Regions from separate parts of the Streptomyces sp. NPDC006450 genome, predicted to be linked through region 2. Evidence: riboswitches for the same ligand, from Rfam matches in the RefSeq annotation. Region 2 holds a riboswitch; the other holds the start of a gene.
The links. A riboswitch is a leader RNA that binds a small molecule or an ion and turns the genes downstream of it on or off. The one in region 2 is predicted to bind glycine.
Positions count from the first base shown of each region.

Region 1: linked by a shared signal. The riboswitch ahead of gcvP (aminomethyl-transferring glycine dehydrogenase) and the one ahead of gcvT (glycine cleavage system aminomethyltransferase GcvT) in region 2 are both predicted to bind glycine.

Region 1 covers NZ_JBEXPT010000098.1:1,563-17,433, reverse strand. The annotation lists gene ABZY57_RS24630 (glutamate-cysteine ligase family protein) at 1-601, opposite strand, end outside; gene ABZY57_RS24625 (hypothetical protein) at 1,115-1,735, shown strand; gene ABZY57_RS24620 (DUF5999 family protein) at 2,005-2,211, shown strand; gene gcvP (aminomethyl-transferring glycine dehydrogenase) at 2,296-5,181, opposite strand; glycine riboswitch at 5,380-5,478, opposite strand; gene ABZY57_RS24610 (PRC-barrel domain-containing protein) at 5,598-5,963, shown strand; gene ABZY57_RS24605 (DNA polymerase IV) at 6,603-8,348, opposite strand; gene ABZY57_RS24600 (MerR family transcriptional regulator) at 8,526-9,182, opposite strand; gene ABZY57_RS24595 (bifunctional nuclease family protein) at 9,363-9,836, opposite strand; gene ABZY57_RS24590 (MerR family transcriptional regulator) at 9,945-10,718, opposite strand; gene ABZY57_RS24585 (FHA domain-containing protein) at 10,738-11,277, opposite strand; gene ABZY57_RS24580 (DUF881 domain-containing protein) at 11,761-12,705, opposite strand; gene ABZY57_RS24575 (small basic family protein) at 12,711-13,043, opposite strand; gene ABZY57_RS24570 (DUF881 domain-containing protein) at 13,040-13,942, opposite strand; gene ABZY57_RS24565 (mannose-1-phosphate guanyltransferase) at 14,074-15,871, opposite strand, start outside.
Region 2 covers NZ_JBEXPT010000084.1:4,259-20,129, forward strand. The annotation lists gene ABZY57_RS22745 (cysteine desulfurase family protein) at 1-1,082, opposite strand, end outside; gene ABZY57_RS22750 (thioesterase family protein) at 1,177-2,046, opposite strand; gene ABZY57_RS22755 (trimeric intracellular cation channel family protein) at 2,116-2,772, opposite strand; gene ABZY57_RS22760 (dipeptide ABC transporter ATP-binding protein) at 2,882-3,985, opposite strand; gene ABZY57_RS22765 (ABC transporter ATP-binding protein) at 3,991-5,112, opposite strand; gene ABZY57_RS22770 (ABC transporter permease) at 5,109-6,107, opposite strand; gene ABZY57_RS22775 (ABC transporter substrate-binding protein) at 6,234-7,997, opposite strand; gene ABZY57_RS22780 (ABC transporter permease) at 8,115-9,110, opposite strand; gene ABZY57_RS22785 (enhanced serine sensitivity protein SseB C-terminal domain-containing protein) at 9,538-10,278, opposite strand; gene ABZY57_RS22790 (enhanced serine sensitivity protein SseB) at 10,346-11,056, opposite strand; gene ABZY57_RS22795 (AAA family ATPase) at 11,187-11,876, opposite strand; glycine riboswitch at 12,046-12,149, shown strand; gene gcvT (glycine cleavage system aminomethyltransferase GcvT) at 12,334-13,449, shown strand; gene gcvH (glycine cleavage system protein GcvH) at 13,543-13,923, shown strand; gene glyA (serine hydroxymethyltransferase) at 13,938-15,194, shown strand; gene ABZY57_RS22815 (APC family permease) at 15,362-15,871, shown strand, end outside.

The sequences.
Region 1 (15,871 bases), on a different contig from region 2:
ACCGGGCCGGGGTCACCTGCAGGTGCAGTTGTACGGAGGTGCAGGCGGCCTCCGGCACGATCGACCCGGAGGTCCAGGTCAGCCGCTCGACCCCGTCGATGTCGAGCACGAAGTCCTCGCCCCGCATCATGAGGATCTGCTCGTTGAGCAGGGAGTAGCGGTCCACCGCCGAGAGGTTGGCGGTGACCAGGTCGGCGCGGGAGATCGTCGGCAGAATTCCGATCATGACCACCCCGGCGTCGACCTCCAGCGCCTGCCGGTGGGCATAGCCGAGACCCGCGCTCAGTTCCTCGGCGAGCTGGTCGAATACCCGCCCGCCGAGCCGGTGCGGGAGGACGTTCACCTCCAGGTTGAACATTCCCAGTTCGGTCTGGAAATCGTTGCTCGCAATACGTTCGAGCACCTGCGCATTCACCATTCTCGGCAACCCGTCGGCACCCGCGAGATTCAACTCGATCTCCAGCCCCATCATGTTCTTGGGACGATCGAACCTCTTCTCCTCCAGAAGTCGCTCCAGTACCTCCAGGCACTCGTGAAGCTTCCTCCGGTACCGTTGCCGATCGGACAGGTCGAATCCGCCCGCCACGACCTTCTCCCCCATCGGAGCGTCCCTCCTCGACTGGGCCTGGCCGGTGTGGAATGGATCCGCCACCCAGGCGCGCGTTACGGTCGATGATGCCCCGGCGGCGTGATCGATAACGCGGAGGGGGCGTGACTGGCGGGGAGCGCGCGCCGGTTTGGCCGACAGGTGCTTTGGCACATTCACCTGGCAAGGCCTCCTGTGCAAATACAGCGTAGACCTTGCCGGTTATCGATAACCGGCGCTTTTCAGCCGAGCCCCCATCCGGTAACCTCCGAGGTCAGCGCGGAAATTTTGCGCGCACCCGGCATGAATGCCACGTCAGCGGGACCGGTAAGCGCCTTGTCGGCAATAGGCGGGACCGCTAGCCGAAACACCGCGTGAACACATGTCGGATAAACTCCGCATGCGAGGCAGAGAGTTGGCGCGCGGCCATTGCCCCTCAGCCCTCCTCTGACCCCAGAATGCGACAGCGTCGTCCGCACCCCGCACAAGCCCCGTTCCACAGGTCTCCCAAGCGAGAGGCGACCCACCATGCCGCTGCACGTCCCTCCGGCTCCCGCGCCCGCACTGCGCAGTGTCCTCGCCGCCCTCGGCTCCCCCACCGCCGTCCACGAGGCGCACACCCCGGCCCTGCGCGCCCTCCAGGGACCGATGACCGCCGAACTGCCGCTGCCCGTCCACGTCCTGGACCGGCTGCACGTCTCCGGCCTCACCGCCGACGGAAGGCCGCCGCGTACCCGCCTGACCGGCTGGCGGTTCCTGATCCGCAGCGGCGACCGCTACGTCGCGGCGGCCGACACCCGGCTGACCCCCGACGGGTGGGCCTTCTCCCACTTCTTCGAGGGCCCCTACGTCGCCGCCACCGAACGTGCGCTGCGCCAGGCCGAATCGCTCGGGAAGAACTACCAGCCGCGGCTGCTGTCCGTACCGGAGCTGTACATGCTGACCCTGTGGCTGCACGGGTCGGTGGGAGCCGACGCCTCCGCCGGACTGCCGGCCGCCGCCGACCTCCTGGTCCCGCTGGCGCCCGCCCCGCCCGGCATCGCCGCCTACCGGCCGCACCCCGTGTCCGAACTGCTGCCCGTACTGACCCATCGGCTCACGCCGACGGCTCCCCCGGTCCCGCCTTCCATGGCCGCGCCGGCCGCCTGATCCGGCCCCTGGCCGGATGTGCCCATTCGGCCTAGCCCACTCGGGCCCCCATCGAACCATCCGAAATGACAGGGGAGTTGAGCTGAACCGCCCGCACGGGTGATGCGTCATCAATCTATGAGGACAGCTGCTGGGAAATCCCTCCGGACACTAGGTCGTGGGGGAACACTGGGGACTCTGACCGAGCCAAGTCGTTGATACGGGGGGCGGCCATGAACAACGCATCGAGCCGCAGCACACAGACCACACCGCAGCGAAAGAACGCATCCATGTGCCAGCACAAGCCAGCATGCCCGTCCGCCGACTCCGCCGACCGGGAGGCCGCGCACCCCGTGGCCGTTCACCCGGAACAGGGCTGGAGCCTGCTGTGCAACGGCGTCCTGCTCTTCGAGGACACCGGTGAGCTGCTGCCGGACGGCCAGATCATCGCCCCGCACCGCCCGCTCGCGGCGACGCGGGTGATGAAGGCGGCCTAGCCGACGACGCGAACGAAAGGGGCCGGTCCAGGAGAGAACTCCCGGACCGGCCCCTTCGTCACGTCACCGCGTCATGTGACTGCGTCAGTTGTCGTACTCGTCCAGCGGCGGGCAGGAACACACCAGGTTCCGGTCACCGAAGGCACCGTCGATGCGGCGCACCGGCGGCCAGTACTTCTCCGCGGCCGACACCCCGCCCGGGAAGACGGCCTCGTCGCGGGTGTAGGGGTGGTTCCACTCGCCGCCCAGCGCCGCCGCCGTGTGCGGGGAGTTGGCCAGCGGGTTGTCGTCCACCGGCCACTCGCCGCCCGCGACCCGCTCGATCTCGGCGCGGATGGCGATCATCGCGTCGCAGAAGCGGTCGATCTCGGCGAGGTCCTCGGACTCCGTCGGCTCGATCATGAGCGTGCCCGCGACCGGGAAGGACATGGTCGGCGCGTGGAACCCGTAGTCGATCAGGCGCTTGGCGATGTCGTCGATGCTGACGCCCGTCGCCTTCGACAGCGGGCGCATGTCGATGATGCACTCGTGCGCGACCAGGTTGCCGGGGCCGGTGTAGAGCACCGGGTAGTGCGGCTCCAGGCGCTTGGCGATGTAGTTGGCGCCGAGCACGGCCACCTGGGTGGCGCGCTTGAGGCCCTCGCCGCCCATCAGGCGCACGTACGACCAGGAGATCGGCAGGATGCCCGCCGAGCCCCACGGAGCGGCCGAGATCGGGCCGACGCCCGTCTCCGGACCGGCGGTCGGCTGGAGCGGGTGGTTGGGCAGGTACGGGGCCAGGTGGGCCCGGACACCGACCGGGCCGACGCCCGGGCCGCCGCCGCCGTGCGGGATGCAGAAGGTCTTGTGCAGGTTCAGGTGCGAGACGTCGCCGCCGAAGTGACCCGGCTTGGCCAGGCCCACCAGGGCGTTGAGGTTGGCGCCGTCCACGTAGACCTGGCCGCCGGCGTCGTGCACCTGGGCGCAGATGTCGGCGACGTGCTCCTCGAACACACCGTGCGTGGAGGGGTACGTGATCATCAGCACGGCGAGCTCGTCGCGGTACTGCTCGATCTTGGCGCGCAGGTCGTCCGCGTCCACCTCGCCGTCGTCGGCGGTCTTGACGACGACGACCTTCATGCCGGCCATCACGGCGCTCGCGGCGTTGGTGCCGTGCGCGGAGGACGGGATGAGGCAGACGGTGCGCTGCTCGTTGCCGTTCGCCCGGTGGTAGGCACGGACGGCCAGCAGGCCGGCGAGCTCACCCTGGGAGCCGGCGTTCGGCTGAATGGAGACCTTGTCGTAGCCGGTGACCTCGCAGAGACGTTCCTCCAGCTCGGTGATGAGCGTGAGGTACCCCTCGGCCTGCTCGACCGGGGCGAACGGGTGCAGCTGGCCGAACTCGGGCCAGGTGACCGACTCCATCTCGGTGGTCGCGTTGAGCTTCATGGTGCAGGAGCCCAGCGGGATCATGCCGCGGTCCAGCGCGTAGTCCTTGTCGGAGAGCTTGCGCAGGTAGCGCAGCATCGCCGTCTCGGACCGGTGCTGGTGGAAGACCGGGTGGGTCAGGTACGCGTCCTCGCGCAGCAGCCCCTCGGGAAGCGCGTCGGCCGTGGCGGCGTCGAGCGCCTCCACGTCGGCGGTGACCCCGAAGGCCGCCCACACGGCGTCGATGTCGGCGCGCAGCGTGGTCTCGTCACAGGAGGCGGAGACCAGGTCGGCGTCGACCTGGTAGAGGTTGACCCCGCCCTCGCGGGCCGCGGCCACGACCTCGGCGGCCCGGCCGGGGACCCGCGCGGTGATCGTGTCGAAGTAGGCGCCGTGCACGATCTCGACCCCGCCGGCCGTCAGGCCGGCGGCGAGCAGGGCGGCGTAGCGGTGGGTGCGGCGGGCGATCGTCCGCAGCCCGTCCGGGCCGTGGTAGACGGCGTACATGCCGGCCATGACGGCGAGGAGCACCTGCGCGGTGCAGATGTTGCTGGTGGCCTTCTCGCGGCGGATGTGCTGCTCACGGGTCTGCAGCGCCAGGCGGTAGGCCTTGTTTCCGTCCGCGTCCACGGAGACGCCGACGAGGCGGCCGGGCAGCGACCGGGCGTGCTTGTCCTGGACGGCCATGTAGCCGGCGTGCGGTCCGCCGAAGCCCATCGGGACGCCGAAGCGCTGGGTGGTGCCGACCGCGATGTCCGCGCCCAGCTCACCCGGCGAGGTCAGCAGGGTCAGGGCGAGCAGGTCGGCGGAGACGGCGACGATGGCACCGAGGGCGTGCGCCTGCTCGATGACCGGCTTGATCTCCCGCACGGCGCCGGAAGCACCCGGGTACTGCAGGAGCACACCGTAGACGCCGCGCTCGGCGATCTCGGCCGGAATCCCGTCGGACAGGTCCGCGACCACGACCTCGATGCCGATCGGCTCCGCACGGGTCTCGATCACCGCGATGGTCTGCGGCAGCGCGTCGGCGTCGACGAGGAAGACATTGCCCTTGGCCTTGCCCACGCGGCGGGCCAGGGTCATGGCCTCGGCGGCCGCCGTGCCCTCGTCGAGCAGGGAGGCGCCGGAGGTCGGCAGGCCGGTCAGCTCGGCGACGACCGTCTGGAAGTTCAGCAGGGCTTCGAGGCGGCCCTGGGAGATCTCCGGCTGGTACGGCGTGTACGCCGTGTACCAGGACGGGTTCTCCATGACGTTGCGCAGGATCACCGGCGGCGTGAAGGTGCCGTAGTAGCCCAGGCCGATCATGGAGGTGAGGACCTGGTTGCGGTCGGCGAGCTGACGCAGCTCGGCGAGCACCTCGGCCTCGGTCCGCGCCTCGGGCAGGGTCAGCGCGTCAGTGGTCTTGATCACATCCGGCACCGCGGCTGCGGTGAGCTCGTCGAGGGAGCCGTAGCCCACCTGAGCGAGCATCTTCGCCTGCGCCTCGGCATCCGGGCCGATGTGGCGCTGCTCGAAGGGGATGCCTCGCTCCAGCTGGGAGAGCGAAATGCGGTTGGCGGTCATGTACGGAGGCCTCCTGGTCGTACGACCTGCGAGGGGCACCACGGCGCGGGCACCCGGACGGCCTCCCCCTCTGTCATCACAACCTGAGAGCTTCACCGGGCCGCGCGGGGGTCGCCCACGAGATCCGGCTTTCACCGTCGGTGAGGAGAGGGACCGGCACTGCGCGCCCGGTACCCGCACCTGCTTTCCAGAGTGGCCTCACCACGTGCGGTACGTATGCCTGAGAGATTCCGGGGAGGATTTGCTCCTTCGGCGCCTCCGTCTCACTCACTCGGAGGACTCTCCCGCACAGGGTCAACAGCCGTCACCCAGCCTACCAGCGAGGATCTGGAAGCCTCCCTCGAGTGGCCCCCTCTCCGGAAATGCACTTTTGTAGTCATTACGGAGGAGTTGCGCCCAGATGGAGGGACCGGCCCGTGCAGACCGACATCGATCCCCGCAGCCTGATCGGCCGCAAGGCGTTTGACCGCAATGGCACCAAGATCGGCACCGTCGACGAGGTCTACCTCGACGATGCCACGGGCGTCCCGGAATGGGCCGCCGTACGCACCGGACTCTTCAGCCGGGACGCCTTCGTCCCGCTGGAGCCCAGCGAGATGGTGGGCGACACCCTGCGCGTGCCCTTCGAGCGCTCCCTCATCAAGGACGCCCCCGACTTCGGCGTCGGCCGCCACCTCTCCCCCGAACAGGAGCTGCAGCTCTACCACCACTACGGCCTGGACCTGGCCCTCCCGTCCGACTTCCAGCACGACTTCGGCCACACAACCCCCGACACCCCCTGACGCCCCCGCCCCCGCTGCCCACCGGCCCACCGCGGCAGCGGGCACCATCCGCGAGCACCCGGCTACGGACACCCGCCGACAGACGTTTCCGTTTCGCGGCGCGCGAGCATGGCGCTGGTCACCCAGCGTCCTCAGCCCAGGCACCGGTCGGGCTGAGCGCACCGTCGAAGCCCAGCTTTCGGCCGCGGCAGCGATAGGCGCGAGGTAGCGGACCGATGGCGGGCCGTGGGCCGTGGACGTCCAGCACGTCGCAGCAGGCCGCGGGCCACGGGCCCAGAGGACCGCCCCTGCGCACCCGGCAACGGAAACGGCCGACGGGCGCGAGCTGCGCGCGTTGAGGCCAGCGGGCGAGCTGCGGGCGCCCGATACCGGCAGCAGGCAAGCGGGTGCAGCACCACAGTGCAGGCAGCGATGACCCAGCAGCGTGCATGCGGCATCCAGTGGCGCCAGGCGGGCCGTGGCGACACTCGGCGGCAGGCACGGGCTACCAGGCAGCGAACTGTTGCCCGGCCCCCACGCCCCCACGCCCCCACGCCCCCACGCCCCCGGCAATGAACGGTTCCCGTCCCCGAACGGTGCCGCGGGCGATCCCGGGCACTGGCACCCGGCACGCCGAAAAAATGACCTTCCCCCCCGGACTCACTCCGGAGCCGTCGAGCCCCCGACCCCCACGGCCCGGTCCCCGACCAGCGGCATCGGATCGGAGGGCTCCAGATCCGGGTCGTCCACCAGGAACGTCCGCACCCGGCCCGGCTCGGATCCGGGCTGCTCGAACCGTACGGTCACCCGCCCGACCCCGCTGCCCTGCACCCACCCGGGCCCGTACACCGCATGCCGCACATCGCTCCCGGCCGCCCACCGCCGCTCAACCACACCTTCGACACCCCCGGCATCCCCTGGCCCGTGCCCGGCGGCCTCACCCTGCCCCTGCCCCTGCTGGGCGATCTGATCCTGCCCAGCAACTTCACGCTGCCCCGCCCCAGCCCCCTGGCCCTGCACCAAGCCCTGCTGAGCGCCCGGGCCCTGCCCGCCGCTCTCCCCCGGCCCCGACCCCACGGCCTCACCAGCCGCCTGCTCCTGGCTCTGCCCGACGCGCTCACCCGACCCCGACCCGGCGACGGCCACAGCCCCACCCTGACCTGGGCCGCCACGCTCCCCCGGCCACGGCCCGGTATCCGCGCCCCGGGCCGCCTGTGCCCCGTCAGCGGCGGCAGGCATCCGCCCCGCACGCACCCCTGCGGCCGCGCCCGCGCCCGCCCCCGGGGCGACGGCAACCCCCTCGTCCCCGGCGCCGCCGCCCCGCGCGGCCATCGCATCGGCGAAGGCGAAGAGGTCCTCCTGCGTGTAGTCCGCCAGCCCCGTCACGCCCACCCCCAGCAGCCGCACCCCGCCCGTGGTGTCCACGGACTCCAGCAGCCGCGCCGCGGCCTCCCGCACCACCGCGGGGTCGTCCGTAGGTCCCCGCAGGGTCTCCGAGCGCGTCAGCGTGGAGAAGTCGTACCGCCGGACCTTGAGCACGATGGTCCGTCCCGAGTGCCCCGACCCGCGCAGCCGCTCCACGCACCGGTCCGCGAGCCGCTGCACCTCGTTCCGGATCCGCACCCGGTCGTGCAGGTCCACGTCGAAGGTGTCCTCCACGGACACGGATTTCGCATCGCGCTCGGCGACCACCGGCCGCTCGTCCACACCCAGAGCCATCCGGTACAGCCCGACCCCGTGCGAGCGCCCCACCATCCGGATCAGTTCGTCCTCACCGGCCGCCGCCAGCTCCCCCACCGTGGTGATCCCGGCCCGCCGCAGGTGCTCCCCGGTGGCCGGCCCCACCCCGGGCAGGGTCCGTACCGACATCGGCGCGAGGTGTGCCCGCTCCGTCCCGACGTCGATCAGCAGCAGCCCGGCCGGCTTGGCCTCCTCGGAGGCGACCTTGGCCAGCATCTTGGACCCCGCGAGCCCCACCGACCCGCTCAGCCCGGTCGCGGCGGCGATGTCGGCCCTCAGCCGCTCGCCCACGGCCCGCGCGGCCTCCGCGTCGAAGGCGACGCCGCCCGCCTCCAGGTCCACGAAGGCCTCGTCCAGGCTGAGCGGCTCGACGAGCGGGGACAGTTCCCGCAGCAGCCCCATGACCGTGTCGCTGACCTCGCGGTACAGGCTGAAGCGCGGAATCAGGCACGCGCCGTTCGGGCAGAGCCGCCGCGCCTGGGCCATCGGCATGGCCGAATGCACCCCGTACCGCCTGGCCTCGTAGGAGGCGGTGGCGACGACCCCGCGCGGCCCGAGCCCGCCGACGATGACGGCCTTGCCGCGCAGGCTCGGCTTCGACGCCTGCTCCACGGAGGCGTAGAAGGCGTCCATGTCCAGGTGCAGGATGGTCGGCGCGGCTCTCACAGCTCCGATGCTGCCCTACACCACTGACAATCGGCCCGAACCCCGGCGCAGGCGGCCCGAACCCAAAGCAGGCGAGGCGGGCGGCTCGCCTGCGGCAACCGCACTCCGGGCGGGGCGAGCAGGCCCCGCCGGGAACCGGACGGACCACCCGGCCCGTCCCCGGCCCCGCCCGCCGCCTCAGACGGCCCGGTTCCTCCGGGCGGCCAGCTCATCGGCGGGGTTGTGCCCGACCACCGTCTCGCCCGTGTCCACGCGCTCCCCGTGCAGCTGCGACAGCGCGTTCTCGACATCGCGCCAGACCACGCCCACGGCGATGCCGAAGACCCCCTGGCCGCCCTGGAGCAGGCTGACGACCTGATCGGGCGAGGTGCACTCGTACACGGTGGCGCCGTCGCTCATCAGCGTCATCCGCTCCAGGTCGGAGAAACCCCGGTCCCGCAGGTGCTGCACGGCGGTGCGGATGTTCTGCAGCGCCACCCCGGTGTCCAGGAAGCGCTTCACGATCTTGAGGACGACCACGTCCCGGAAGCTGTACAGGCGCTGCGTCCCCGACCCGTAGGCGGGACGCACCGTGGGCTCCACCAGCCCGGTCCGCGCCCAGTAGTCGAGCTGCCGGTACGTGATGCCGGCCGCGGCACACGCCGTCGGCCCTCGGTATCCGACCTGCTCGGGGGCGGACTCGCCGCCCTGGGGCCCCACCGGCCCCACCGAACCGACCGGCGCGGTCTCCGGCTGACGGCGCGCGGAGTTCACCGCACCACCGTGCAGCGGGTACGGCCCACCGTCACTCCGTGCGGGGATGCCCCCGGTCATACCGTCGCCCGTGACTCTCACGCCGACCCTCCGTCCTTGACCTGCCATCTCGAAGGTAGGCAGTCACCAGGGGTGCGTCAACGATCGCCACACTCGGCACGCCGAGTGATAATCACCCTGAGAGTGGTTTCCCGTACCCCATTGCGGGGAAAGGCTACTCGAATGGGCTGAAATATCCGGGAGGACGGCGCGACCCGCGCCTCACTGCGGGCCGGTACCGAAGTCCTCTGGCGAGATCTGGTCGAGGAACTCGCGGAACTTCTCCACCTCGTCCTCCTGCTCGTCCGGGATCGCGATTCCGGCGTCGTCGAGCACGCCGTCGCTGCCGTAGATCGGCGTCCCGGTCCGCAGGGCGAGCGCTATGGCGTCGGAGGGCCGCGCGCTCACCTCGACTCCGCTGGCGAAGACGAGCTCCGCATAGAAAACGCCCTCCCGCAGATCCGTGATCCGGACTTCGGTGAGCTCCTCGCCGATCGCTTCCAGCACGTCCTTGAAAAGGTCGTGTGTCAGAGGCCGGGCAGGGGCCATGCCCTGCTGCGCGAAGGCAATGGCGGTCGCCTCCCCTGGTCCGATCCAGATGGGGAGGTACCGGTCGCCTCCCACTTCACGCAGGAGCACGATCGGTTGGTTCGAGGGCATTTCCACCCGGACACCCACAACGTCGAGCTCGTTCACACAGCAACCCTAGGACCTGCCCGGCATGTTTGGGTAGTCGGGCTCCCCCAAGCCGGCCCCCAAGCCCCTCAGAAGTCGCCCGAAGTCGGCCCTAAAACCCCCGTGGCATCAGTGCAGCCGCACGCCGAGAGCAGTTTGTACGAGGGCCTCGTGCAGCCGTACGGAAAGCCCCGCGAGTTCCTTCATGGTGGCCTCCGCATGGGCCCTGGTCTGCGGATTGCGGTGCCGGCGCAGCGGCGAGACGACCTGCTCCACCAGACCGGCCTCCCGGTCGGCGGCGGCCTTCATCGCGCGCAGGTGGCGCGGCTCCAGACCGAATCGGCCGAGATCGGCCACCAGACGGGCCACGGTGACGGCCTCGGCGTCGAATCCGCCGCCGGGCGCCTCCGCGATGAGCCCGTAGGACTCCCACTCCACGAGCTGGACCTCGTCCACCTCCGCGGCGGCGAGCAGCTCGGCCCGGCCCACCCGGGCCGCGGTCGGCCGCTCCCGGCCCACCTCGCCGTAGAGGGCGACGGGGCTCGCGGGATCGACGGACTCCCCGTGCGCGGTGGGCGCCGGGATACGGATCTGCTCGCCCCGTGCGAGCGCGTCGAGCTGCTCGCGGATGACTTTCAACGGAAGGTAGTGGTCGCGCTGGAGCCGCAGGACGTGGGCGAGGCGCTCCACGTCGTCGGTGCTGAACTTGCGATATCCGGAAGGTGTGCGCCGGGGCTCGACGAGCCCTTCCGCCTCCAGGAAACGGATCTTCGAGATCGTGACTTCGGGGAACTCGTCACGCAGCATCGTGAGCACCGTGCCGATGCTCACCAGCCGCACGCCCGAGGAGGCGGCGGTGGCGGTGCCGCTCTTGGCGGCACCGCCTGCCGGGATACGCAGCATGGGACCTTCCCTTGAAGGGTCAGTGCCCCCGCAGGCTCGCGTAGAAGACCAGCCGGTACTTGCCGATCTGCACCTCGTCGCCGTTGTGCAGGGCGACGGAGTCGATCGGTTCACGGTTCACGTACGTGCCGTTGAGGCTGCCGACGTCGGAGACGGTGAAACCGTCGTGACTCCTGCGGAACTCGACATGGCGCCGGGAGACGGTGACGTCGTCCAGGAAGATGTCGCTCTGCGGGTGCCGGCCGGCCGTCGTCAGCTCACCGTCCAGGAGGAACCGGCTGCCGGAGTTCGGGCCGCGCCGCACGATCAGCAGGGCGGAACCCGGGGGCAGCGCTTCCACCGCGGCCTGGGCCTCGGGGGACAGCGAGGACGACACGTGCGTCTGTCCCGACACCTCGGCCTCGTAGGCCTCCAGGCCCGAGATCGAGATGGTGGACGTGGTCTCCGAGGCACGCTCCGGCGTCAGACCCGCCCGCAGCGGCGCCCCGCAGTTGGAGCAGAACCGGCTCGCCGCATCGCTGCGGTGCCCGCACCTGCTGCAAATCTGCTCGGCCGACATGGACGGCTCCTCGCGCCGCGGCTGCCCCGCGGAGGCATTGGTGGCATACGGGTCGGGGGCAAACCCTCCACCCGTACTTGAGGTTGATGGTTCACCGAAACCTATGCGTCCGGTACCGGCAGGGTCAACAGTCGACGCGCCGTGCGCGCCCGAAATGTCACCCGCCCCGGCGACCTCGTCGCGGAAGAGCGGCCGGTCGCCCTGCCCTTCCACGTCGCCATGCCCCGCGCGGTGCCTGGCCGCACCACTGTCCTCGCGGTTCTTCTTGCCGAACAACTTCTCAAACAACTTCACGGGCGATTCCCCTTGACCGAAACAGACCCGCCCGTGGGGCAGGACGAACTCCGAATGCAACACCTGCCGACCCGGACATACTTACAACGTCCGTAACCATCAGACAGTTTCCACCACGCACCGCGACTTCGGTGCGTCGACCCCCCGCAGGCATGCGCCCGCATGAGCCGGTCTCGCGCACCTCCCGCGTCACGACGATGACGACCGAGCGTAGTCAGGCTGCTTCGCAGCCCGCAAGGCATCCACAACGATCTTCGCCGGACGTGTGACGCTGACGACCGCCTGCTCCTTCTCCAGCGACTGGACGACGCCACCGGGAATGTTGAGCGCCGGCTCCAGGTCCTGCGGCTTGCCGATCACCTTGAACTCATAGGGTTGTGTGACCTTCCTACCGTCGATCGCGACCCCGTCCTCCTCGTCCGAGAAGTACGAGTCCGCCACGATCCGCACCCCGTTGATCTGGATCGCCTCGGCCCCGGCCGCCCGCAGCTCCTGGAGGGTGTCCAGCAGCTTGTCCGACTGCACCTGGCCCTTGGGGTCCGTGATCTTCAGCACGATCCCCGGCCCTTGCGCGGCCACCGTACCGGCCAGGATCCCGAGTTGGCGCTCCTTCTCCACGGTCTGCTTCCGGGCCTCCTCGGCCTGGTTGGAACTGCTCTCGAGCTCCCGCCGCTGGTCTTCGAGCGTCTGCTTCTCGTCCTCCAGCCGCTTGGTCCGCCCGTCCAGCTCGTCGAGGATCCGTACGAGGTCCTCCTGACGGGCCCCGCGCAGCGCGCTGGAGTCGCTGTTCGACCGTACCTGGATGGCCAGACCGAGCCCCAGGACGAACAGCAGCACCGCGACGATCAGTTGGGCACGGCTCACCCGCGGCGGCCACAGCCCGTCCGCCAGCCGCTGCCGGCCGGTCTGCTCGGGCGCGCTCTGCTCGGGCGTCGTCTGCGCGGGCCCGGTGGGCACGTACCCGGTCGGCGCGTCGTCGACCGGCGCCTGTCCGGTCTCCTCCCGGCCCCGCTCCTGCTGCCCGGGCCGGGGCTCCTGGCCCACCGGCCCGCTCGGCGGCTCCAGCGGAGGCTGTGCCTTCGGCCGCTGGGCCGCGGCCCCGGGCTCCTCGGGCGGGGTGTCGTTCGTACTCATCGGCCTCACGCCCGGAACACGTGCCGGCGGATGGCCGCGGCGTTGGAGAAGATGCGGATGCCGAAGACGACGACCACACCCGTGGACAGCTGGGAGCCGACCCCCAGCTTGTCGCCGAGGAAGACGATCAGCGCCGCCACGACCACGTTCGACAGGAACGACACCACGAAGACCTTGTCCACGAAGATGCCGTCCAGCATCGCGCGCAGGCCTCCGAACACCGCGTCCAGCGCCGCGACCACGGCGATCGGCAGATAAGGCTCCACCACGGCCGGCACTTCGGGCCGGACGAGAAGTCCGACCACCACTCCGACCACGAGGCCCAGTACCGCGATCACGATGCACCCTTCTGCTGCTCTGCTGCTGTAGCCGTTCGTACGGTCAGGCTCGACGCGGCCGGAAGGCGCACCTCGGCCTCGGACGACAAGGAGTAGCGGATGCCGTAGTTCTCCTGCAGCACGTGCAGGTACTGGCCGTCCGCGGAGTCCTGGAACGCGGTCCCGAGGCGCTTCTTGTCGCCGATCGCCAGCACTTCGTACGGCGGCACCAGCGGCCTGTTGTCGACCAGTATCGCGTCACCCGCGGCCCGGATCGCCGAGAGGGACGTCAGCCGCTGCCCGTTGATCGAGATCGCTTCCGCCCCCGACTGCCACAGCCCGTTGACGATCTTCTGCATATCGCGGTCGCGGAGCCGCCCGGTGTCCGAGAATCCGGCGCTCTCGCGCGGCGCGGAGCCGTCCGCGGTCGTCGAGCCCTTCGCGTCGTCCACCGTCAGCTTGATCCCGGGCCCGTGCACCTCGGTGGCCCCGGACAGCAGCGCCACGAGCTGGCCCTGTTCGCCGCCGTGCTGCTTGAGCGCCTCGCGCTGCCGGTCGGCGACGGCGTCCCGCAGCCCGTCGATGTCCCGCTCCAGTCCGTCCGCGTGCGCGTCGGCCCGCTCGACGCGGTCGATGAGCTCATGACGTTCCTTGGCCAGCACCGGCGCGGTCGCCCGCGCCTGCGCGGCGCCCAGGGTGACGACCATGGCGGCGAGCACGAGCCCGGCGGCGAGACCCAGTTTGGCCTTGAGGGTCCGCGGCAGGCCGGACGTGCCCTCGGCCTCGCGCCGGGCCGAAGCCTCCGCGTAGCCCTCGTCGAGGGAGTGGTCCATCACGTGCGTCAGCAGCGACATGGAAGCGTCCGGCCGCGCCGGAGGTGCCGAACTGCGGTTGTGGGACGGCTGCGACATGCCGCACATCGTCGCATGTCGGCGCCGCTCCCACCGAATGCGGACGTCCGGTGGACGGGACGGGGCCTTCGCCCCGCCCGCTCCACCGGACGTCCGTCCCTACGCCGCTGCGTTGCGGCCTGAACCGGCTCCGTGCGGGCTCAGTGCCCGGCGCCGTCCACGACCGCTGCCCAGCCGTCCAGCAGCGCCTGGGCGGACGCGTCGTCGGGTCCCTCCGCCCACAGGTGGGTGACCGCCTCGGCCGGGTCCGGCAGCACCAGGGCCCACCGCCCGTCGGCCTCCACGACCCGCACCCCGTCGGTGGTGTCCACCTGCCGGTCCCCGGCCGCCTCCACGACCCGCCGCATGACGAGCCCCTTCACCGCCCACGGGGTCGGCACGTCCCGCTTGAGCACGTGCGCCCGCGGGATCCGGGCATCGATCTGGCTGAGCGTGAGCTGCGTCCGCGCCACCAGCCCGATCAGCTGCACGAAGGCAGCCGATCCGTCGAAGACGCTGCTGAACTCGGGGACGATGAATCCGCCCCGCCCGTCACCGCCGAAGATGGTGTTCTCCGCCCGGCCCACCCGGGTCAGATCGTCGGGCGAGGTCGTCGTCCACTCCACCTGGGTCCCGTGGTACGCCGCCACCTGCTCGGCGATCCGGGTCGTGGTCACCGGCAGCGCCACCTTGCCGCTGCGCTTCTCGGCGGCCACCAGGTCGAGCAGCACCAGCAGGGCCCGGTCGTCCTCGATGATCCTGCCGCGCTCGTCCACCAGGGAGATCCGCTCGCCCACCGGGTCGAAGCGCACCCCGAAGGCGGCCCGCGAGGACGCCACGATCTCCCCGAGCCTCACCAGTCCCGCCCTGCGGGATTCGGCCGTCTCCGTGGGCCGGGATTCGTCGAGCCCCGGATTGACGGTGAGGGCGTCCACACCGAGCCGGCCCAGCAGGCTGGGCAGTACCAGGCCGGCGCTGCCGTTGGAGGCGTCCACGACCACCTTGAGCCCGGAGTCAGCGACCCCGGTGGTGTCCACGCGCCTCAGCAGCGAACCGGTATAGGCGTCGAAGACGCTTCCCGGGAACTGCAGGTCGCCGATCTCTCCGGGGAACGCACGCCGGTACTCCTGGCGCGCGTAGACCCGGTCGAGCTTGCGCTGCTGCTGGAGGGAGAGGTCCGCCCCGCGCTCGTCGAGGAACATGATGTCGACCGAGTCCGGCACTCCCGGTGAGGTCCGCAGCACGATCCCTCCGGCGCTGCCGCGCGCGGTCTGCTGCCGCGCCACGGGCAGCGGTACGTTCTCCAGGTCCCGGACGTTGATGGCGCTGGCCTGGAGCGCCGAGATCACGGCCCGCTTGAGCGCTCTCGCGCCACGGGAGTGGTCGCGGGCCGTGGTGACCGTCGCCCCCTTCTTCAGGGTCGTCGCATAGGCACCGGCCAACCGGACCACCAGCTCCGGGGTGATCTCCACGTTCAGGATCCCGGTGACCCCGCGCGCGCCGAACAGATGTGCCTGCCCCCGGGACTCCCAGATGACCGAGGTGTTGACGAAGGCGCCCGCCTCGATCGTCTTGAAGGGGTAGACCCGGACGTTGCCCTGGATGATCGATTCCTCGCCCACGAGGCACTCGTCGCCGATGACGGCCCCGTCCTCGATCCGGGCGGCCCGCATGATGTCGGTGTTCTTGCCGATGACACAGCCGCGGAGATTGCTGTGCGGCCCGATGTACACGTTGTCGTGCACGACGGCCCTGTGCAGGAACGCGCCGCTCTTCACGACGACGTTGGATCCGACGACGGTGTGCTCGCGGATCTCCACTCCGGCCTCGACCTTGGCGTAGTCCCCGATGTACAGCGGTCCGCGCAGCACCGCGTCCGGGCTCACCTCGGCCCCTTCGGCGATCCACACGCCGGGGGAGATCTCGAAGCCGTCCATGTCGACCTGGACCTTGCCCTCG
Region 2 (15,871 bases):
GTGTGGCCGAGGGAGAAGCGCAGGGTGCCCCGGGCCAGGCGCGGGTCGGTGCCGGTGGCCAGCAGCACGTGGCTGGGCTGCGCCACGCCGGCCGTGCAGGCGGAGCCGGTGGAGCACTCGATGCCCTGGGCGTCGAGCAGGAGCAGCAGGGAGTCCCCCTCGCAGCCGGGGAAGCTGAAGTGGGCGTTGGCGGGGAGCCGGCCGTCCGGGTCTCCGCCCAGGACCGCGTCGGGGACCTCGCGGAGCACGGCGTCGACGAGTGCGTCGCGCAGGGCGCCGATCTCGGTGGCGAACCGTTCGCGGCGCTCGGCGGCGAGGACGGCGGCCACCGCGAAGGCGGCGATGGCGGGGACGTCGAGGGTGCCGGAGCGGACGTGCCGCTCCTGGCCTCCGCCGTGCAGGACGGGTACGGGGCTCTGGTCGCGGCCGAGCAGCAGCGCGCCGATCCCGTAGGGTCCGCCGACCTTGTGGCCGCTCACGGTCATGGCGGCGAGTCCGCTGTCGCCGAAGCGGACGTCGAGCTGGCCGAAGGCCTGGACCGCGTCGGAGTGCAGCGGGACGCCGGACTCGCGTGCCACGGCGGCCAGTTCGGCGATCGGCATGACCGTGCCGATCTCGTTGTTGGCCCACATGACGGTGGCGAGGGCGATGTCCTCGGGGCCCCGCTCGATCGCCTCGCGGAAGGCATCGGGGTGCACGCGGCCGTAGCGGTCCACGGGCAGGTACTCGACCTGCGCCCCTTCGTGCTCGGCGAGCCAGTGCACGGCGTCGAGGACCGCGTGGTGCTCCACGGGGCTGGCGAGGACGCGGGTCCGGGCGGGATCGGCGTCGCGGCGGGCCCAGTAGAGCCCCTTGACGGCGAGGTTGTCGGCCTCCGTGCCGCCGGCGGTGAAGACCACCTCGCTCGGACGGGCCCCGAGTGCGTCGGCGAGGGCCTCACGGGCCTCCTCGACGGTGCGGCGGGCGCGGCGGCCGGCGGCGTGCAGGGAGGACGCGTTGCCCGTGACGGCGAACTGCGCGGTCATCGCCGCAGCGGCCTCCGGCAGCATCGGGGTGGTGGCGGCGTGGTCGAGGTAGGCCATGATCCCCCGATTCTACGAGTCCCCCACACCCGCGGTCCCCCGCCGGGGCCCGGGAAGCGCCCGCCGGGGCCGGCGGGCGCTCCGTCCCGGTGCGTCAGGAGGGCTTCGGCGCCAGGCGCGGAGCGCTCGCCAACTGGCGGGACTGGGCCACCAGCCGGTCCGCGGAGTCCCAGACCTCCGCGTCCTCCTCCAGGAAGCCGCCCGCCAGGTTCCGCGTGGTGATCGACACCCGGAGCGGACCGGGCGCGGGCCGGTGGCGGATGTGGGTGGTGAGTTCCACGGTGGGGGTCCAGCCGAGCAGGCCGAGGTCGAAGGAGGTCGGCGGGAGCGCGTCCACCGCCAGGAGGAGGGAGAAGGGGTCCGCGTCCCGGCCGTCGGCGAGCTCGAACCAGGAGCGCATCTCGCCCTTGCCCGAGGGCTGTCCGATGGCCCAGCCGGCGGTCGCCGGGTCCAGGCGCAGCCGGAGCCGGTCCACGATCGCCGAGCTGCCGGGGATCGGGGCCGGGCCGGCCTCGGGGCCGAGGCAGTCCTCGTAGGCGGGGATGACGGGCGGCAGGGCCGTGGTGTGGACGGAGTCCGGGAGCGCCGCGAGGTCGCCGTAGGAGGCCAGGACGCGGATCCGCTCGATCTCGGCGCCGCTCTCGTCGAACTGGAACAGGGAGGCCTGCCCGGTGGAGAGGGTGCGGCCGACCCGCACGACCTCGGTGCGGATCACGGCGGGGCCGGGGACCGACGAGGTCAGGTAGTGCGCGGAGACCGTGAAGGGGTCCGGGTGCGGCAGGGCCGACGAGAGGGCGCGGCCGACGAGGGCCAGGAGGTAGCCGCCGTTGACGGCGGTGATGATCGTCCACCCGGCGGAGAGGTTCGCGTCGTACACCCCGGGCTCGCCCGCACGGGCGGTGACGCTGGTGTCGCGGTCGAACTCGCTGTCGCCGATGGACGCCTTGGCAGCTGCGTGTGACATGGAACGACCGTACACCGGCACCTTACTAAGCGGTAGCTTTCCTTGATGTGGCGACCGCTACGCCCGCGCCTACGGCTCCTCCGCCACGGACGAGCGGCGGTTCCAGGCGAGGGGCGCCCGCAAGTGGTAGCGCATGGCCAGCAGCCGCAGGACGAAGGTGGTGACGATCGCCAGGCCCGTCGTGACGGCGTTCAGGTTGTCGAAGCTGATGAAGAGCGCCACCATCGAGGCGCCGACGAGGGCCGGCACGGCGTACATCTCGCGGTCGCGCAGCAGCGAGGGCACCTCGTTGACGAGGACGTCGCGCAGCACGCCACCACCCACGGCGGTCGCCACGCCGAGCGCGGCGGAGGCGGTGAGGCCCAGGCCGAACTCGTACGCCTTGGTGGTGCCCGTCACGCAGAACAGCCCGAGGCCGGCCGCGTCGAAGACGTTGATGGCGCGGTTGATGCGCTGGACCTCGGGGTGCAGGAAGAAGACGAGCGCGGCGGCGACCAGCGGTGTGACGAAGAACCCGAGATCGCTGAAGGCGGCGGCGGGCGTGGCGCCGATGACGATGTCGCGGAACAGGCCGCCGCCGAGAGCGGTGACGAGCGCGAGGACGACGATGCCGAAGACGTCGAAGTTCTTGCGTACGGCGAGCAGGGCGCCGGCCGTGGCGAAGACGAAGATGCCCGCGAGGTCCAAGCCGTGCTGGACTCCGGGCGGGAAGAGATCGTGGAGCACGGGGGTCATTCTGCCGGTCGCCTCTCGGCGGGCCGGTCCGGGTGGGGGTCGGCCCTCGAAGCGCCGCGAACAGGTGCCGGCGGGGCTGTTCCCGCCCCGCCGGCGTCCGTCAGTCCGTCGGCTCCGTCACGGCGTCGGCCGCGCCCGGGAGAGCCGGGTCGCCCGGGGCCTGGTCCGGGGCGTTCTCCGGGTGGTGGCAGGCCACCTGATGGCCGGTCTTCAGCGCGACGAGCGGAGGCTCCTGCGTGGTGCAGACCTGCGTCGCCTTCCAGCACCGGGTGTGGAAGCGGCATCCGGAGGGGGGCGAGATCGGCGAAGGGACGTCGCCCTTGAGCAGGATGCGGCCGCTCTGCGCTCCGCGCCGGCGCGGGTCCGGCACCGGAACGGCCGACATCAGGGCCGTGGTGTACGGGTGCATGGGCGCCGTGTACAGGGACTTGTTGTCCGCGAGCTCGACGATCTTGCCGAGGTACATGACCGCGATCCGGTCCGAGACGTGCCGGATGACCGACAGGTCGTGGGCGATGATCACGTACGTGAGGCCGAGCTCCTCCTGGAGGTCGTCCAGCAGGTTGACCACCTGGGCCTGGATGGAGACGTCCAGGGCCGAGACCGGCTCGTCCGCCACGACGAGCTTCGGCTTCAGGGCCAGTGCGCGGGCGATGCCGATGCGCTGGCGCTGGCCGCCGGAGAACTCGTGCGGGTAGCGGTTGTAGTGCTCCGGGTTGAGGCCCACCAGGGAGAGGAGTCGCTGGACCTCCGCCTTGAGGCCGCCCTCCGGCTGGACTCCCTGGAGCTTGAACGGGGCGCTGACGATGGTGCCCACCGTGTGCCGGGGGTTCAGCGAGCCGTAGGGGTCCTGGAAGATCATCTGCACGTCGCGGCGCATCGGGCGCATGCCGGACACGCTCAGGTGCGTGATGTCCTTGCCCTCGAACTCGACCTTCCCGCCGGTCGGTTCGAGCAGCCGGGTGATCAGCCGGCCCATGGTCGACTTGCCGCAGCCGGACTCGCCGACGATGCCGAGGGTCTCACCGCGGCGGACGTCGAAGTCGATGCCGTCGACGGCCTTCACGGCCCCGACCTGGCGGCGCAGCAGCCCCTTGGAGATGGGGAAGTGCTTGACCAGTCCGGTCACCCTGAGCAGCGGCTCCGGGGAGTCCACCGCCTGGGCGGGGAGCACGGCCTGGGCGGACTCGCCCGTCTTGTTCATTTCGGTCACAGCTTCGGCGCAATCTCTTCGGTCCAGATCCGGTCCCGCTGCTCCGGGGAGAGGTGACAGGCGGCCCAGTGCCGGCCGGCGCCCTCCGCGGAGGTGTCGACGAGGGACAGCTCGGGCCGTACGGTCCGCGTGACGTCGTCCTTGGGCAGGTCGGCGTACGGGCACCGGGGGTTGAAGGCGCAGCCGCTCGGGATGTTGATCAGGCTGGGCGGCGAGCCCTTGACCGGAATGAGGCGCTCGGTCTGCTCCCGGTCGATGCGCGGCATGGAGCCGAGCAGGCCCCAGGTGTACGGGTGCCGGGGTTCGTAGAACACCTTCTCCGCGCTGCCCCGCTCCACGCACCGGCCGCCGTACATCACGAGGAGGTCGTCGGCCATCTCGGCGACCACGCCGAGGTCGTGCGTGATCATGATGACCGCGGAGCCGAACTCCTTCTGCAGGTCCCGGATCAGGTCGAGGATCTGCGCCTGGACGGTGACGTCGAGGGCGGTGGTCGGCTCGTCCGCGATGAGCAGTTCGGGGTTGTTGACCAGCGCCATCGCGATCATCGCGCGCTGGCGCATGCCGCCGGAGAACTCGTGCGGGTAGCTGTCGACCCGCTTGTGCGGCTCGGGGATGCCCACGCGGTCCAGGAGCTCGACGGCCCGCTTGCGGGCGGTCTTCTTGTCGGCCTTGTTGTGCACCCGGTAGGCCTCGGCGATCTGCTTGCCCACGGTGAAGTAGGGGTGCATCGCCGACAGCGGGTCCTGGAAGATCATCGCGATCTCCCGGCCGCGCAGCTTGCGGACCTCTTCCTCGGGGCTGGACAGCAGTTCCTTGCCGTCGAGCCAGATCTCCCCGGAGATCCGGGCCCGCTGGCGGCCGTACTGGCCGACCCGGTGCAGGCCCATGATGCCCAGCGAGGTCACCGATTTGCCGGAGCCGGACTCGCCGACGATACCGAGGGTCTTGCCCTTCTCCAGCGTGAAGGAGAGTCCGTCCACGGACTTGACCAGGCCGTCTTCCGTGGGGAAGTGCACCTTGAGGTCGCGTACGTCGAGGAACGCGGTGCCGGGCGCGCCGGGGGCGACGGGCTCGTTCAGTGCGCCCGTCACGGCGGGCGTCGTCGAATCGGTCATGACAGCCTCACTCGGGGGTCGATCACCGCGTACAAGAGGTCGACGACGAGGTTGGCCGCGACGACGAAGAAGGCGGAGATCAGGGTGATGCCGAGAATGACCGGCAGGTCGTGCTCGCTGATGGCGCGGACGGCGCTGTAGCCGAGGCCGTGCAGCGAGAAGGTGTACTCGGTGAGGACCGCGCCGCCCATCAGTGCGCCCAGGTCGAGACCCAGGACGGTCAGGATCGGCGTCATGGTCGAGCGCATCGCGTGCTTGCCGATGACGACGGGTTCCGTCAGCCCCTTGGCGCGCGCGGTGCGGATGTAGTCCTCGTTGAGCACTTCCAGCATGGTCGCGCGGGTGAGCCGCGCGTACATCGCCGCGTAGAGGAAGGCGAGCGAGATCCACGGCAGGACCATGCCGTTGAACCAGGTGCCCGGGTCCTCGGCGAAGGTCTTCTCCGGCCGTCCGAACCAGCCGAGCTGGTCGGAGAAGAAGGCGATGGCGAGCATGCCGGTGAAGTAGATCGGGAGGGAGACGCCGGCGAGGGCGAGGCCCATCGCCGAACGGTCCAGCACCGTACCGCGCTTGAGGGCGGAGATGACGCCTGCGGCGACACCGCCGATCACCCAGAGCACGACGGCACCGGCGGCGAGCGAGAGGGTGACGGGCAGCCAGTCGGTCAGCAGCGGCCACACCTCCTGCTCGGTCTTGAAGGAGTAGCCGAAGCAGGGCGCGGCGCATTGCGTGACGTCGTTGCCGTTGGCGTACGTACGACCCGCCACCAGCCCGACGACGAACTTGCCGAACTGGACGAGGATCGGGTCGTCGAGACCCATCTTCTGCCGGATGCCCTCGATGGCGGCGGGGTCGGACTGCTTGCCGACGAAGTACAGGGCCGGGTCCGTCCCGATCATCTTCGGGAAGAGGAAGAAGATTCCGAAGGTCACCAGCGAGATGACCAACAGCATGACGATGACGGCGAAGATCCGCCGGATGAGATATGCAAGCACTGCGCTCGGCCTGGCTGCGACCCGGGGACGCCCTCTTCTGGAGAGCGCCCCCGAGCCGCCGCCGCGGCCATCACCTGCCCTTCGTGCCTAGCGGGTGTGGCACTGGAACTGAATCGGACGGTTTGTCTACTGGACGCCGAGCGAGGCGTAGTCGTACCGGCCGTTGTACGCGTCGGACGTGTAGACGTTGGTCAGGCGGCTGCTGCGCCACGAGATCGTCTTGTCGTAGACGAAGGGCAGGTAGACCGCGGCCTCGGAGACCTTCTGGTTCATCTGCTTGTAGATCTCGCCGGCCTTGTTCGGGTCGGTCTCCGCGATGGCGTCGTCGAACAGCTTGTTGATCGCCGGGTCGTTGAGCTCGGAGAAGTTGTTGTTACCGCTCTGCAGGATGAAGCGGCCGTCGACCAGCGGCTGGGAGAAGCCCTGACCGGTCGGGAAGTCGGCGCCCCAGCCCATGATGATGATGCCGTAGCCCTTCTCCTTGACCACCTTCGGCGAACCGATGATGCCGGAGGTCTGGGCGCCGTCGAACTGGTCGACGTCGGCCTCGATGCCGACCTGCTTCAGGGCGTTCTGCAGGGAGACGGCCGTGGCGACCTCGACCGGCTTGTTGTTGCGGACCGCGATGGTGGTCTTGAAGCCGGTCTCCTTGCCACAGGCCTTCAGGGCGGCCTTGGCCTTCTCGACGTTCGGCTTGCCGTCGTTCTTCAGGACCTCGTACGGGTCGTACTTGCCGTCAGCGCCCTTGATGCCCAGCGGCAGCATGTTGGGGGCGATGTCGCCACCGGCCTGCGGGCCGCCGCGGGCGGTCTGCAGGGACTTCTTGTCGGCCGCGTAGATGACGGCCTTGCGGCACTCGACGTTGTCGAACGGCGCGACGGTCTGCGGCATCACGGCGTACCGGATGAAGCCGGTCTGGCCGTTGTCCAGGTTGTCCTTGTGGTCCTTCAGCGCGGTGGCGCGGGCCGCCTGGCCGATGCCGGTCGCGTTGATGTCCAGGTCGAACTCGCCGTTCATCAGGCGCTTGTCCATGTCGTCCGCGTTCGCCATGAACGTGACGGAGATGGTGTCCGGGAGCGCCTTGCGGATGGTGTCCGACTCGGGCTTCCAGTTCGTGTTGCGCGAGAGCTTCATGCTCTTGTTGGGCTCGTACGAGTCGATCTTGTACGGGCCGTTGGAGAAGGGCTTGAGGCCGTACTTGGCCGCGGTGTCCTTCTCCTGCTTGACCGGGCTGGCGGCCGGCATGGCCAGCATCTGCTCGAAGTCACCGTTGGGCTGCGGGAGCTTGAAGATGATGGTCTTCGCGTCCGGCGTCTCGATCGCCTTGAGGCCGAGCTTGTCCGGGGCGGTGTCCTTGTACGGACCCGGGTACTCGGTCTTCGGGTCGAGGACCTGCATCAGGTAGACCGGGCCGCCGGAGATGACGTCCTGGGCCCAGGTGCGCTCGATGCCGTACTTGATGTCCTGGGCGGTGACGGGGGTGCCGTCCTCCCAGGTCACGTTGTCCTTGAGGGTGTACTTGTAGGTCTTGCCGCCGTCGCTGATCTCCGCGTTGGCGGTGGCCAGGTCGGGGACGAGCTCGGTGCTCTTGCTGCCCGGCTCCGCCTTGAAGCTGACGAGCTGGCGGGCGTAGTAGCGGGAGAAGTCCCACATGAAGCCGTAGTAACCGCGCTGCGGGTCCCACGAGTCGGCTTCCTGGGTACCGACGAACTTGAGCTCGCCGCCCTTCTTGGTGGAAGCGTTGGCGATCTTGCCGATGGCGGCGTTGAAGCCGCCCGCCGCTGCCGGCTTGTCTTCCTTCGTCTTGCCGTCGTCGCCGCCACAGGCGGTCGCGGCCAGCATCGTCGCGAGCACGACGGCCGTGCCGGCGACGAGCCTGCGCTTGGACATGCGATGGGTAGTCACGATGCTCGCAACCCTCCGTTGTGATTCCGGTTCGAAGCCGGGTTCCGGTGTGCCCTGCGGTTCTGACCTACGGGTGCCCTGCGGGATGACCTGCGGGGACGGCTAACGGGAGCCCTTCGGGTCGAGGGCGTCGCGGACGCCGTCGCCGAAGAGGTTGAAGGCCAGCACGGTGATGAAGATCGCCATGCCGGGGAAGATCATGAAGAGCGGATCGTCCTCATAGGTCCGCACGGCCGTCGAGAGGGTCTCGCCCCAGGACGGCGTGGGCGGCTTGACGCCGACGCCCAGGAAGCTGAGCGCGGCCTCGGTCAGCACGTTGGTGGGGATCATCAGCGTCGCGTAGACGGTGATCGGCGCGACCAGGTTCGGGAGCAGCTCGCGGAACAGGATGTACATCCGGCCCGCGCCCAGGCTCCGCGCCGCCTCGACGTACTCCCGCTCGCGCAGCGACAGGGTCTGTCCGCGGACGATGCGGCCGATGTAGGGCCAGCCGAAGAAGCCGATCACCAGGACCAGTACGGCGATCCGCAGGCCCGATCCCTCGAAGCCCCAGAGCTTGGCCGGGACGACCGAGACCAGCGCGATGATGAAGAGCAGCTGCGGGAAGGCGAGCAGCAGGTCCATGACCCGGCTGATGGCCGCGTCGACCCAGCCGCCGAAGTAGCCGGCGACGATGCCGAAGAAGGTGCCCAGCGAGACCGCCACGAAGGCGGACAGGAAGGCGACCAGCAGCGAGATGCGGGCGCCGTAGACGATGCGGCTGAACACGTCGCGGCCGTTGACCGGCTCGACGCCCAGCAGGAAGTCGCCGCTCATGCCGCCGTAGTCGCCTGCCGGCAGGCCCAGCAGCGGGTCCAGCATGTCTTCGTGCAGTTCCTCCGGGGGGTGGCCGAACGCGCTGACGATCAGCGGCGCGAAGAGTGCGACGAGGATCAGCAGGAGCACGACGAAACCGCCGGCCAGCGCGACCTTGTCGCGCTTGAGCCGCATCCAGGCGATGCGGCCGGGAGAACGGCCTTCGATGGCCTTGGCGGGGACGTCGGCTACGGACACGGGTGCGGGTGTCTCCGCGCTCATGTCGTGCAGTGGTGCCGTCATCGTGGTGGGGACCCCTCTCGGCCGACGGGTGGGCCGGCCCATGCCCGCCGCTGTGGCGGCGTTGGTGCGGAGTGGCGCTCGGAGTGCGAGGTGCTGGTGCGCGAATTTCCTGCGGCGGGACAGTTCTTGGAGGACTGACCCGCTCTTGGGTGGGGAGTCTTCATCGGGCGCTCGATCAGCCGCCAGACCCGCAGGTGAATGGATGCGCAACCGTGATCTGAGGGTCGAGTTCCCGTTATCCGGACTTCACTGTCATCTCAGCGGAGCAAGACATCCTGTTCGGTATGGAATCGGACATGGCGCCCAACTCAGCCCACGGGCATGCCTATTGGGCGTACATCAGCGTCGAAATCAGGACAACGCAAAGGCCGCGCGGAACGACTGTTCCGTGCGGCCTTGGGTCCTATGTCTCAACGAGCGGGACGTCTCAGTAGGCGGGCGCCTGTCCCTCGCGGTCGTAGAAGGGACGGGTCTGCGCGCGCAGCCACATCGCCACCGGATCGTGCTCGTCCGCGAGCGCGACCGTGCAGACGGGCACCCCCTCGGGGACCGTCCCGACCGACTGGCGCATCATCTCCCGTACGGATTCCAGCGCGTGCGCGGAGGTGTCGTACAGGTCGAGCCCGACGGCGAGGTACGGGGACCCCAGCGCGGGCTGCACCCAGGCGCGCCGCAGCGAGCGCACGGCGGGCGTGCGGTGTGCGTGCTGCGTGAGCAGCCCGTAGAACTGCGGCAGCTCGATGGCGGGCTCGGACAGCCGCAGCGGGCCGGCCGGCATCCGGTCCAGCCCGGTGGCGATCCGGCGCAGGTCGGCCCAGGGAATGCCGACGCCGCCGCCCTGGGCGTGCGGATTGAGCCACAGCCCCCAGCGGTCGGGGTAGAGGGCGCGGGCGATGTCCCGGCCGGTGACCACCTCGTACCCGCGGTTCCAGCCGCTGGTGGCCAGCTCCTGCGGGGAGGTCACGCAGGGCGCGTACCCGAGGCCCTCGACCTCCATGCCGCCGTACTGGGCCTCCGGTGAGCCGGGCTGCCCCTGCCAGAGGAGCATCCACAGCCGTCCCTCGGCCAGGGCGTGCAGGAGGGACTCGTAGCTCTCGTAGCGCCCGGGAGTCACCTGGCGCAGCATGTGCTCGACCTGCCCGACCGCGGCCGTGCCTGACGCACTCACCCGGTACCCCTCTTCGTCTGTTCGTCCGCCCGTCGTCCACGCGTGTCGGCCACCAGCTTAAGCGTCACTACGGCAGGTAGAAGGGGCGTACGCGCGTGGTGATGAAGTCCACGACCGGGTCTTCCGCGGCGTCGAGCAGGATCAACTGCACCGGCCAGGGCGGTGGTACGCGGGTCAGGGCGCGGCCCAGCGCGTCCATCGGGGCGTTTCGCATCCCGGGCTCCCATCCCACCAGATGGACACCGATGTAGAGCTCCGGCGAGCCGCCCTCGACGCTCGCGAGGCAGCGGTGCGCGGACGCGACGACTCCGGTGGCCCGGAACTCCTCCGCGGCGGCGGTCAGGAACTCGACCGGGTCCTCCTGCCAGTCGGGCTCGAAGAGCCGGACCCGGCCACCGGTGGCCGGGCCGTCGAGCGGGCTGCGGCCGGTGCGGCAGAGTTCCGCGACGGCGGGCGGGGGCAGGGGCACGCCGACGGAGCCCTCGGGGTTGACCGCGAGGCCGAGCTGCGGGGGCATGCCCCGGGCGAAGTCCACGGCGGGGGCGACGGCGAAGTCCATGGTGGGTCCGGCGCAGGCGCGGAACTGCTCCTCGGAGCTGTAGACGGGCACGTAGGCGGCTCCGTCGATCTCCATGGTGGGCAGGCTCAGGCTGTTCACCCCGCCGGGCAGCGGGATCCACAGGTGGCTCCGCCCGAGCACCTCCAGGATCCGCCCCCCGGCGTCCGCCTGTCCGAGCGCCGCCCCGAGCACCTGCTCCAGCTCGTTACCCGGCCACATGTACGTCTCCGCTCGCTTGCCCTTGGTCTCGCCCCGAGATTAACGGGCGCCCGGGACACCTCCACCGGGGGCCGCCCGCGCGCCGCCGCCGTCGCTCCGCCGCCCGCGCGCCGCCGCCGGCTCACCGCCGCTAGCGGAAGCCGATGGACGTCAGCCGGGACGCCGCCGGGCGGTCCAGGAGGGTCACCGACGCGCAGCCGGCCGGCGGGCGGCCCGCCTCGGCCTCGCGCAGCAGCCGGGCCACCGCGCCCCGGTGCCGGGCGAAGGCGTACGCCGACACGCCCCGGCCCCGTGCCGCCTGCCCGGCCCGGGCCTCCTCCGGGGTGGTGTCCAGCAGCACCAGGTGCAGCGCGCGGCCGCGCCGCCGGGCCGCGGAGGCCAGCAGCGCCCGTACCCAGCTCTGCGTACCGCAGTCGTGGACGACGGCCGGGGCCCCGGAGCGGAGCACCCGCCACAGGCCCCAGTAGTGCGCGATCCGGACGGCCGGCCGGTACACCGCGTAGGGCAGGGCGGCCGGCATCCGGCGCTCCCAGCGCTCGCGGGCGTCCTGGGAGTCGATGCCGCCGCCCTCCGCGGCCCGCTTGATCAGGGTGGTCTTGCCGCCGCCGGGCAGTCCGGAGACCACCACGACGTCCCCGGCGGCGAAGCGGAGCCGTCGCGGGCCCTGGGCTCCGCGCAGGTCCCGTACGACTCCGGGCTCGCCCGCCGCACCGCCCGCCGCGGGATCCCGTACGACGCCGCGCTGCGTCGGCACCCCGGACACCGCACCCTCGACGGTGCCGGTGCCCGTCGTCGTCGCCAGTACTCCGAATCTCCGCACAGTGCTCGCCTCCCCCGATACGGGTCACCTGGACCCGTTCCCCCTGAGTGTAAAGAGACGGTAATCCGGCAGCGCCGGTTCCGCTCCGCTTGCGGACCCCCTCCCCCATTCGGCCGCACGCCGTGCAATGATGTGCGCCATCTGGACACCTAACTGCATACCGGCCGCTTGAATCCGCGCGGGAGAGTCCCGGCACGCCGCAAGGCGGTGCCCGGGCGCCGAAGGAGCAAGTACCTCCCTTGAATCTCTCAGGCCCCGTACCGCGTGGATGAGGCAGATCTGAAAAGCGAGCCGCGCCACCGCCCGTGAGGGCTGAGGCGACGGCTCCACCCAAGGTGCAAGTCGATGGCCTTCCCCTGGAAGCGGGGAACTCTCGGCGAACCTCTCAGGTTCCGATGACAGATGGGGAGGAACTCCTCCTCGTCATGTCATGCCCTGGGACCCGGGAGCCACACCCATGAGCACTGCCCCCCGCCTGACCGCCCTCGATGCGCTGCACCGTTCGCTCGGTGCGACCATGACCGATTTCGCGGGCTGGGACATGCCCCTGCGGTACGGCAGCGAGCGCGACGAGCACAACGCCGTCCGCACCAAGGCCGGCCTGTTCGACCTGTCCCACATGGGCGAGATCACGCTGACCGGCCCCGAGGCCGTCAAGGTCCTGGACTACGCCCTGGTCGGCAACATCTCCACCGTCGGCGTCGGCCGCGCCCGCTACACGCACATCTGCCAGGAAGACGGCGGAATCCTCGACGACCTGATCGTCTACCGCCTCGGCGAGACCGAGTTCATGGTCGTCGCGAACGCCTCCAACGCCCAGGTCGTCCTGGACGCGATCACCGAGCGCGCCGCCGGCTTCGACGCCGAGGTCCGCGACGACCGCGACGCGTACGCGCTGATCGCGGTGCAGGGTCCGGAGTCCCCCGGCATCCTCGCCTCCCTCACCGACGCCGACCTGGACGGGCTGAAGTACTACGCCGGCCTGCCCGGCACGGTCGCCGGGGTGCCCGCGCTGATCGCGCGTACCGGCTACACGGGCGAGGACGGCTTCGAGCTGTTCGTCGCCCCCGAGCACGCCGTGGAGCTGTGGCAGGCGCTGACCAAGGCGGGCGAGGGCGTCGGCCTGGTCCCGGCCGGCCTGTCCTGCCGCGACACCCTGCGCCTGGAAGCGGGCATGCCGCTGTACGGGCACGAGCTGACCACCTCGCTCACCCCGTTCGACGCGGGGCTGGGCCGGGTCGTGAAGTTCGAGAAGGAGGGCGACTTCGTCGGCCGCGCCGCCCTGGAGGCCGCCGCCGAGCGCGCCGCGACCAACCCGCCGCGCAAGCTGGTCGGCCTGATCGCCGAGGGCCGCCGCGTTCCGCGCGCCGGCTTCTCCGTGACCTTCGACGGCCAGGTCGTCGGCGAGGTCACCTCGGGCGCCCCGTCCCCGACGCTGGGCAAGCCGATCGCGATGGCCTATGTCGACGCGGCACACGCCGCGCCCGGCACCTCCGGCGTCGGCGTGGACATTCGCGGTACGCATGAGGCGTACGAGGTCGTGGCCCTGCCGTTCTACAAGCGGCAGAAGTAGCCCCGTACCGCACCTCGGCGCCCCGCGCCGTCTGCAGGACCTCTGCAGGACCACCGTTCGTATCCACTCCCCCGCATCCAGGAGAATCAGGTCATGAGCAACCCCCAGCAGCTGCGTTACAGCAAGGAGCACGAGTGGCTGTCGGTCGCCGAGGACGGCGTCTCGACGGTCGGCATCACGGAGTTCGCGGCCAACGCGCTCGGTGACGTCGTCTACGCCCAGCTTCCCGAGGTGGGTGACACGGTGACCGCGGGCGAGACCTGCGGCGAGCTGGAGTCGACCAAGTCGGTCAGCGACCTGTACTCCCCCGTCACCGGCGAGGTCGTCGAGTCCAACCAGGACGTCATCGACGACCCGGCCCTGGTGAACTCGGCCCCGTTCGAGGGTGGCTGGCTCTTCAAGGTGCGCGTCACGGTGGAGCAGGACGACCTGCTCTCCTCCGACGAGTACGACAAGCTCACCTCCGGCAACTGACCCAGGGAACCCTGATGTCTGTACTGAACACTCCCCTCCACGAGCTCGACCCGGACGTCGCCGCCGCCGTCGACGCCGAACTCGTGCGCCAGCAGTCCACCCTGGAAATGATCGCGTCGGAGAACTTCGCTCCGGTCGCCGTCATGGAGGCCCAGGGCTCGGTCCTGACCAACAAGTACGCCGAGGGCTACCCCGGCCGCCGCTACTACGGCGGCTGCGAGCACGTCGACGTGGTCGAGCAGATCGCGATCGACCGCATCAAGGCGCTCTTCGGCGCCGAGGCCGCGAACGTGCAGCCCCACTCGGGCGCCCAGGCCAACGCCGCCGCGATGTTCGCGCTGCTGAAGCCGGGCGACACCATCATGGGCCTGAACCTGGCCCACGGCGGTCACCTGACCCACGGCATGAAGATCAACTTCTCCGGCAAGCTCTACAACGTGGTCCCCTACCACGTCGACGAGACCGGCGAGGTCGACATGGCCGAGGTCGAGCGCCTCGCCAAGGAGTCCAAGCCGCAGCTGATCGTCGCGGGCTGGTCCGCCTACCCGCGCCAGCTCGACTTCGCCGCCTTCCGCCGCATCGCGGACGAGGTCGGCGCGTACCTGATGGTCGACATGGCGCACTTCGCCGGCCTGGTCGCCGCGGGTCTGCACCCGAACCCGGTGCCGCACGCCCACGTCGTGACCACCACCACGCACAAGACCCTCGGCGGTCCGCGCGGCGGTGTCATCCTGTCGACGCAGGAGCTGGCCAAGAAGATCAACTCCGCGGTCTTCCCGGGTCAGCAGGGCGGCCCGCTGGAGCACGTGATCGCGGCGAAGGCCGTCTCCTTCCTGGTCGCGGCCTCGCCCGCGTTCAAGGAGCGCCAGGAGCGCACCCTGGAGGGTGCGAAGATCCTCGCCGCCCGCCTGGTCCAGGACGACGTCAAGGCCGTGGGCGTGGACGTCCTCACCGGCGGCACCGACGTGCACCTGGTCCTGGTCGACCTGCGCAACTCCGAGCTGGACGGCCAGCAGGCCGAGGACCGCCTCCACGAGGTCGGCATCACGGTCAACCGCAACGCCATCCCGAACGACCCGCGGCCGCCGATGGTCACCTCGGGTCTGCGGATCGGTACGCCGGCGCTGGCCACCCGCGGTTTCGACGCCGAGGCCTTCACCGAGGTCGCCGAGATCATCGCGCAGGCGCTGAAGCCGGCATACGACGCGGACGACCTGAAGGCGCGCGTCTCGGCGCTCGCCGCGAAGTTCCCGCTGTACCCGACGCTCTAGGCGCCGGCCTGAGAGGGCCCGGCCTTGTTTTGCACAGGGCCGGGCCTCTTTCATGACCAAAGCCCCAGGTGGAGGCGACCTAGTGCCACTGAATCCTCCAATTAATGGCAAATAGGCTCCGGATAAAGGAAAGACCGCACCCCCTGGCAGGACGGACAGCACACCCCATGGACATGAGTGCAGCGAACAAGAAGGGACTCAGTCTCTTCGCCCTGATCATGATGGGGCTCGGCTCGATCTTCGGCTCGGGGTGGCTCTTCGGCGCGGGGCAGGCAGCGGCGGTCGCGGGTCCCGCGGCGATCATCGCCTGGGTCATCGGCGCCGTCTTCATCGGCATGATCGCCATGACCTACGCGGAGGTGGGCGCCGCCTACCCGCTGCCCGGCTCGATGGCCCGCTTCGGCACCATCTCGCACGGGCCGGTCCTGGGCTTCATCACCGGCTGGGCGGTCTGGATCGCCATCGCCGCGCTGATCCCGATCGAGTCCATCGCCGGTACGCAGTACATGTCCTCCTGGAACTTCGGCTGGGCCAAGGGCCTCGTCGAGAACGGCGGCCTGACCACCTCCGGCATGGCGATGGCGCTGTTCCTGACGGTGGCGCTGTGGCTGGCCTGCTACTGGTCGGTCGCCCTGCTCGCCAAGGCGAACAACCTCCTCACCCTCGTCAAGTTCGCC